One region of the Paenibacillus sp. FSL R7-277 genome, then DNA from elsewhere that is predicted to be linked to it. Evidence: riboswitches for the same ligand, from Rfam matches in the RefSeq annotation. Region 1 holds a riboswitch; the other holds the start of a gene.
The links. Region 1 has a riboswitch for glycine ahead of C173_RS04570 (amino acid permease). Riboswitches for the same ligand answer to the same signal wherever they lie in the genome.

Region 1 (3,211 bases):
TCCTGATCACTTTTCTCCTTACGGCTTCTAATGGAATACAGAACGAACAGCAGGATGAACCAGAGCGGGGTGAACAGCAGCGCCGGACGGGTCTCGGCAGCAAAGAGCATGATCACAAGAATGGCGGCGAACAGCGTCAGGACGGCATAGTTAATTACCGGGGTGAACGGCGCTTTAAATTTGGAAGCGGCATGTAAGTCCGGGCGGTTCCTTTTATACTTGATATGGCAGACCAGCACAACGCCCCAGACCCAGATGAAGCAAATGGCGCTGATCGTAGTCACGATGCCGAAGGCCTGACCCGGAATAAGCTTGCTGAGCAGTGCCCCGGCAGAGATCACCAGCGTGGAGAGGAATAAGGAATTCGCAGGCACATGATTCCGGTTCAGCTTGCCAAGCTGAGGCGAGGCCTGATTCCGTCTGCTCAGATTGTAGAGAATCCGGCTGGTCGAGAACATCCCGCTGTTGCAGGCGGAGGCTGCCGAGGTTAAGACCACGAAATTGATAATCCCCGCAGCAACCGGAATCCCGACCAGACTGAAGGTGCGCACGAACGGACTTTCAGCTGCGCTAAGCTGGGTCCAGGGATTAATGCACAGCAGCACGAAGAGCGCGCCGACATAGAAGAAGAGAATCCGCAGCGGAATTTTGTTGATCGCGGACGGGATGTTTTTCTCCGGATTAGCCGTCTCCGCTGCCGATACCCCCACCAGCTCCACGCCGACATAGGCGAATACCACCATCTGAAAAGAGAACAGGAAGCCCTTCACCCCGTTCGGGAACACGCCCCCGTGCTCCCAGAGATTGCTGACCGACACTGAGCCTGCATCTGTCTTGAACTGGGTCACAAGCAGGACAATCCCCAGGCCAATCAGAGCCAGAATCGTAACCACCTTGATCAGAGCAAACCAGAATTCGAGTTCGCCGAAGCTTTTGACCGTGAGCAGATTGAGTCCGAGCAGAATGATCAGGCAGATCACGGCCGGTACCCACTGCGGAATATCGAACCAGTACTGCACATAGACGCCCACCGCAATCACATCGGCCATCGCCGTCATAATCCAGCAGAACCAGTAGGTCCAGCCCGTAATGAAGGCCGCGCGCGGCCCCAGGTAGTCTTCCGCAATATCGGTAAAAGACTGATACCCCGCCTTCGAGAGCAGCAGCTCCCCGAGCGCACGCATCACGAAGAATACCGCCAGCCCCACGATCAGATACGTGAGCATGATGGAGGGCCCGGCCTGCTGAATGGCTTTGCCCGATCCCAGGAATAAACCTGTGCCAATCGTACCTCCGATAGCGATAAGCTGGACGTGCCGGTTTGCCAGCTCTCTTTTTAATTCTGTCTGTACCATACCTGTTTCCCCCTTAGTGTATATGACGCTGTCCTGCCGGGTAACGCAAAAAGGAGACTGGATATCATCCAATCTCCCGGTTCATAAGAAGTTCCAAATAAGCTTCTGCAGCAGCGGCTAATCCGCACGGCAAAAAACAAATTCGGTACTCTTCTGTCCTTTTGCCTGAGATTGTGAACCCTTCGGCGCTGCGGTTCCCCGCAGTCTCTCCAGAAGCTGCTCCTGCTGTAGTGTGATCCACAGCAATCATAGCTTGCTAATATTTAATTTTATGAAGCTGGCTTCATGTAAATATTTTTCAATTCTATGCACAGTCCAGACTTCTGTCAATATCATTTGTTACTCTCGTGGTCATCGCCGGGTGTCCTGCACTGCTTCATTGCACGTTATTTAACCGTAATTTTGGTTTCCAGGTCTTTATAATAAGTTTTAGCCCATTGGCCCTGCTTGTCTTTGAACATCTTCCCGCTGGCATCTTTGGAATACGTAAAAGGCTTAACGCTAATGGACTTCGGAACGGCTGGGAATGCACTATAGTTCTGTTCCTCGGTACCGCTTGTTTTAACCTTCTCAAACGGCTTGCCCCACGGCGAGACCACATTCCCCTTCTCATCCACAAGATCATATAGCATTCTTTCCGGGTTGTTCACTTTGGACTTGGCCGCTGCCGGAACTTCCCCCTTAAAGGTCACCTGCAGAGACATCGTTAACGCGGTCATCTGGAAGGAATTCACCGTATAATTGAATTTGTTGTTCTTCTTGGAGACGCCCGGCTTCAGGCTTAACAGGGTCCCCAGCTTGTTCACTTGAACTTTGAAAATAAACGGCTCCTTCACCCCGTTGGCGTATGCCTTCAGCGTCAGGTCGAATTTGTCCGGGATTTGCTGCTTCATCGCTCCCTTACTCAAATAGATCAAGGCTGTGTCCGTATCTTCCAAATTGGGAATGATGGAAGTATCAAACAGCAGCTTTTTCCCATTGATCAACACGTCCACATTCCTGGTCTGGTCCATGAAAGAACCGTTCTTGCCCACCGTCCCTCCCTCCTGCCGAATGCCTGCGACAAGCTCATTACTGTCATAGATCAGATCGGTTAGAGTCAGGGTCACCCCTTCCTGGGTCACGGCCTGATTCGGGGCAGCAGCAAGCCCTTTCTGGAAAATAGCCTTCAGAGTGGCGTTGTCGCTGATCGCAAACACGCTGCCAGCCTTAGCATCCTTATTGACATTGACTGCCGCCGCTACGGGTACAGTGAATCCCCCGCCGACAACTGTCCCTCCGAGTACAGCCGTTACTGCTGTTGCTATCATTGCTTTCTTCATCGTATTTAAGCTGATCGTGTACATAGTTTCTCTCCTTTGCTGATTAAGAATATACAGGTATAACGTTCCCTTGCTTCTATTTTGTGACAGGAGCGCAGAATAACATCTTACTTGCACAAAGTCATTTTTGAATAAACAGGGTCATTTGCAAGAGAGAATTCGGTTCATCCGCTCTACTATAATAAATTCATCCAGAACAAGTAGAGTGAGGTTAGAACTTATGGCAAATCCCGCACCACAAGCTATGAACACCAAGCTAGCGACACCGCCCCAGGGCCGTTTCGGCCGTCTGCTGCACAATATCGTGCGATACCGGGTGCTGCTGCTGATGCTGCTGCCCACCTCGATTATCTTTTTCATCAACTGCTATATTCCGATGTTCGGATTATTCATTGCCTTCAAGAACATCAACTACATTGACGGCATTATGGGCAGTCCTTGGGCCGGGCTCGACAACTTCCGGTTCCTGTTCGCCACCTCTGACGCCCTGCGCGTGACCATCAACACCGTAGGGTACAATGTGGTCTTCATTAT
Region 2 (3,211 bases), on a different contig from region 1:
GTTACCCCGTCAGCATAATCAATCTCTACAATTTGCAGGCCCCAGGCGTTGGCGGAGGTACGCAGCACCTGACGCGCTTCCGGGTGAACCGTACGGGAGACAATCAGCTTCTTGCGTTTGGTGGCACCTGCGGCCAGCACAGCCGCTTCGGACAGGGCCGTTGCACCGTCATACATACTGGCATTGGCGACCTTCATCCCGGTCAGTTCACAGATATAGGACTGGAATTCGAAGATCGCCTGTAGCTCACCCTGACTGATCTCCGGCTGATAAGGGGTATAGGCGGTATAGAATTCCGAACGGGAAATCACATGGTTGATGACGACCGGAACGTGGTGATCGTATAATCCGGCACCGAGGAAGCTGGCGTGGGTGTCGAAATCGGCATTCTTGTCGGCGAGCCCCTTCATATGGCGAAGCAGTGCGTACTCATCCAGGGCGCCGGACATCGGCAGGGTTCCCTGGTAACGGACAGACTGCGGAATATCGGCGAACAGCTCATCGATGGACTGTATGCCTACGGTCTCCATCATTTCTGCGCGGTCTTGCCCGGTCATAGGCAGATAGCGGTGCTTCATTGCGGCTTCACTCCTTGGCTTCTTTTGTAGAATGGGGCTTTGATGACGGCAGCCTTGAGCTGCTTGCCGCGGATCTCTACGTACACCTCTGTACCGATCTCCGTATAGGCAGTATCCAGCAGGGCGAGTCCGAGATTCCGCTTCAGGGTCGGGGACTGGGTGCCTGTCGTTACTTCACCGATCTTCACTCCATCCGCGTATACGGGATAGTGGGAGCGGGGAATGCCACGGTCGATCATCTCCAGGCCCACAAGACGACGGGGCAGACCGGCTTCCTTCTGCTTCAGCAGGGCGTCACGGCCGATGAAGTCGCCTGCATCCAACTTCACGAAGAACTGGACACCGGCTTCGAGTGGAGTGATATCCGCCGACAGCTCCTGGCCGTACAGCGGCAGTTTGGCCTCGAAGCGCAGCGTGTCGCGTGCGCCGAGTCCGGCAGGAGTCAGGCCATGCGGAGCGCCTGCTTCCAGCAGGCCCTTCCAGAGGGTAGCCGCCGTATCAGCAGGAGCGTACAGCTCGAAGCCATCCTCACCGGTATATCCGGAGCGGGAGAGCAGGACGCTGACGCCGCAGACCTCGGCGTGTTCGATGAAGTGAAAAGGCTTGAGTTCCGTTAGAGGAGCGTCCGTCACTTTGGCAAGGATGGTCTCAGCCAGCGGTCCCTGCAAGGCAAGCAGCAGGGTCTCATCCGAGACATTGTTCAGAGTGACCCCGCTGAACTCAGCGGTGAGATGCTCCTGCAGCCACTGGAAGTCCTTGTCGATATTCGACGCATTGACGACAAGCATGTAACGCTCCTCGCCCAGACGGTATACGAGCAGATCGTCCACCACTCCGCCGCTTGGATAGAGCATCAGCGTATACTGCGCCGCGCCGTCTTCCAAGCGGCTGACATCATTCGTGGTCATTCTCTGGAGGAAGGCTTCTGCGCCCTCTCCGGTAACCATGAATTCTCCCATGTGGGAGACATCGAACAGTCCGGCCTGATTGCGGACGGCTTCATGCTCCTTCACGATCCCTGTGAACTGAACCGGCAGCTCCCAGCCGCCAAAATCAATACATCTGGACTCCGCATACGCGGCATAGAGATCATAAAAAGGCGTTCTTCTCAAAGACTCCATCTCGTCACTCCCTTGGCTTTGATTACATACGAAAAAGGACAGGCGAAAGCCATTATGCACGTATGCATAAATGGACTTTCGCTCTGTCCTTGGTACCTGAGAGTTACCCTGCATTGCAGCGCAGGTTTCCCCGTTGGTGATCCGTGAAGCCTGCGGCGCAGGCATCCGGATGCTCTCCAGAGATGCGTCCGGCAAAGGTCCTTTTGCCTGAGAGATTCACCCATCCCGGGCTTACTCCTTCGGCGCTGTCTTCCTGTGAGACAGTCTCTCCCTATGCCATCATTCGCAAACCATATGTTTTTCTACTGACTCCATTAAACCGGGTAACCCTCCGCCCTGTCAATCAAAAAACGTCAAAAAGTTGACAAATTTAATTTTACTGTCAGTTATATTGACATTAGGCAAGCCGATAACTTAGGCTATAACTAAATTTAGAACTCCAATTACGGAAAAGAGGCGGCTTGGACATGAGTGAAGTGCTTGACAACCTGCTATACAGCGAAGAGCATGAGTGGGCGCAGCAGGGCGAGGGACGCGTAGTACGTGTAGGGATTACGGATCATGCGCAGCATCTGCTCGGCGATATCGTGTTTGTAGAATTCCCGGAAGTCGGCGCGGCAATCTCCGCTGGTGACAGCGTGGGCAGTATTGAGTCCGTGAAGACGGTATCGGAGCTATATTCACCCGTATCCGGTAAGGTGACCAAGATCAACGATGCGCTGGAGGCCAGCCCGGAGCTGATCAACGATCAGCCCTACGGAGACGGTTGGATTTTTGAGCTGGAGCTTGATGCTGAGTTCGCAGAGGCAGTAACCGGCCTGCTGGATGCGGCTGCGTACAAGGAACTGGTTGGGGAATAAAAGTTAGCTTATTTGCGGAAGCGGATGTTAATACGGCAGACCTCTCTTTATTACATTAGATGTTACTAATGTGAGAGGTCTGTCTTTTTGCGTCTGTATATTATTCCGTCTCCTGCAGCTGGCGCAGAACAATGAGTTCGACCCGGCGGTTCTTCTGTCTGCCTTCGGTGGTCGCATTATCATATGCAGGCCGGGTATCGGCATAACCCGCGTACTGGAAGGTATCGGGGCTCAGCCCCTCTTTGTCCAGAAAAAAGCGCAGGACCGACAGCGCCCGGGCGCCCGATAGCTCCCAGTTGTCTTTGTACACTGAGCCTGGCGTCACGGGAACATTGTCGGTGTGGCCTTCGATGCTGATGGTGGCGCCGATGCCGCGGAACAGGCCGGAGAGCTGGCGCAGTGCAGGGAGTGCAGGCGATTTCAGCTCAGCCTTACCCGCATCGAACAGGAAGCGGTCACTGAGCGTGATCGCAATGCCCTGCGGCTTATCGGCAACAAAAATCTGCTCACCCAGGTTATTCTCCTCCACGTATTGGGTGATAACGCCCATAAGCGCAGCCAGCTTCGCCTCCTGTTCACGAAAAGCAAGCTCGCGCGCAGACGGCTGGTGTCCAGCCCCATCTCCTTCTTGTCCGGCTGCAGGTGTATCTGC

Region 2: it holds a riboswitch for glycine, as region 1 does, so the genes downstream of both, gcvT (glycine cleavage system aminomethyltransferase GcvT) here and C173_RS04570 (amino acid permease) in region 1, are expected to answer to the same signal.

The regions. Positions count from the first base shown of each region.
Region 1 is NZ_ASPX01000009.1:118,382-121,592, forward strand. Features, by position in the region: gene C173_RS04570 (amino acid permease) at 1-1,355, opposite strand, end outside; glycine riboswitch at 1,499-1,578, opposite strand; gene C173_RS04575 (DUF5643 domain-containing protein) at 1,742-2,701, opposite strand; gene C173_RS04580 (ABC transporter permease) at 2,922-3,211, shown strand, end outside.
Region 2 is NZ_ASPX01000001.1:52,900-56,110, reverse strand. Features, by position in the region: gene gcvPA (aminomethyl-transferring glycine dehydrogenase subunit GcvPA) at 1-578, opposite strand, end outside; gene gcvT (glycine cleavage system aminomethyltransferase GcvT) at 575-1,699, opposite strand; glycine riboswitch at 1,781-1,881, opposite strand; glycine riboswitch at 1,885-1,982, opposite strand; gene gcvH (glycine cleavage system protein GcvH) at 2,167-2,559, shown strand; gene C173_RS00200 (OmpA/MotB family protein) at 2,660-3,211, opposite strand, start outside.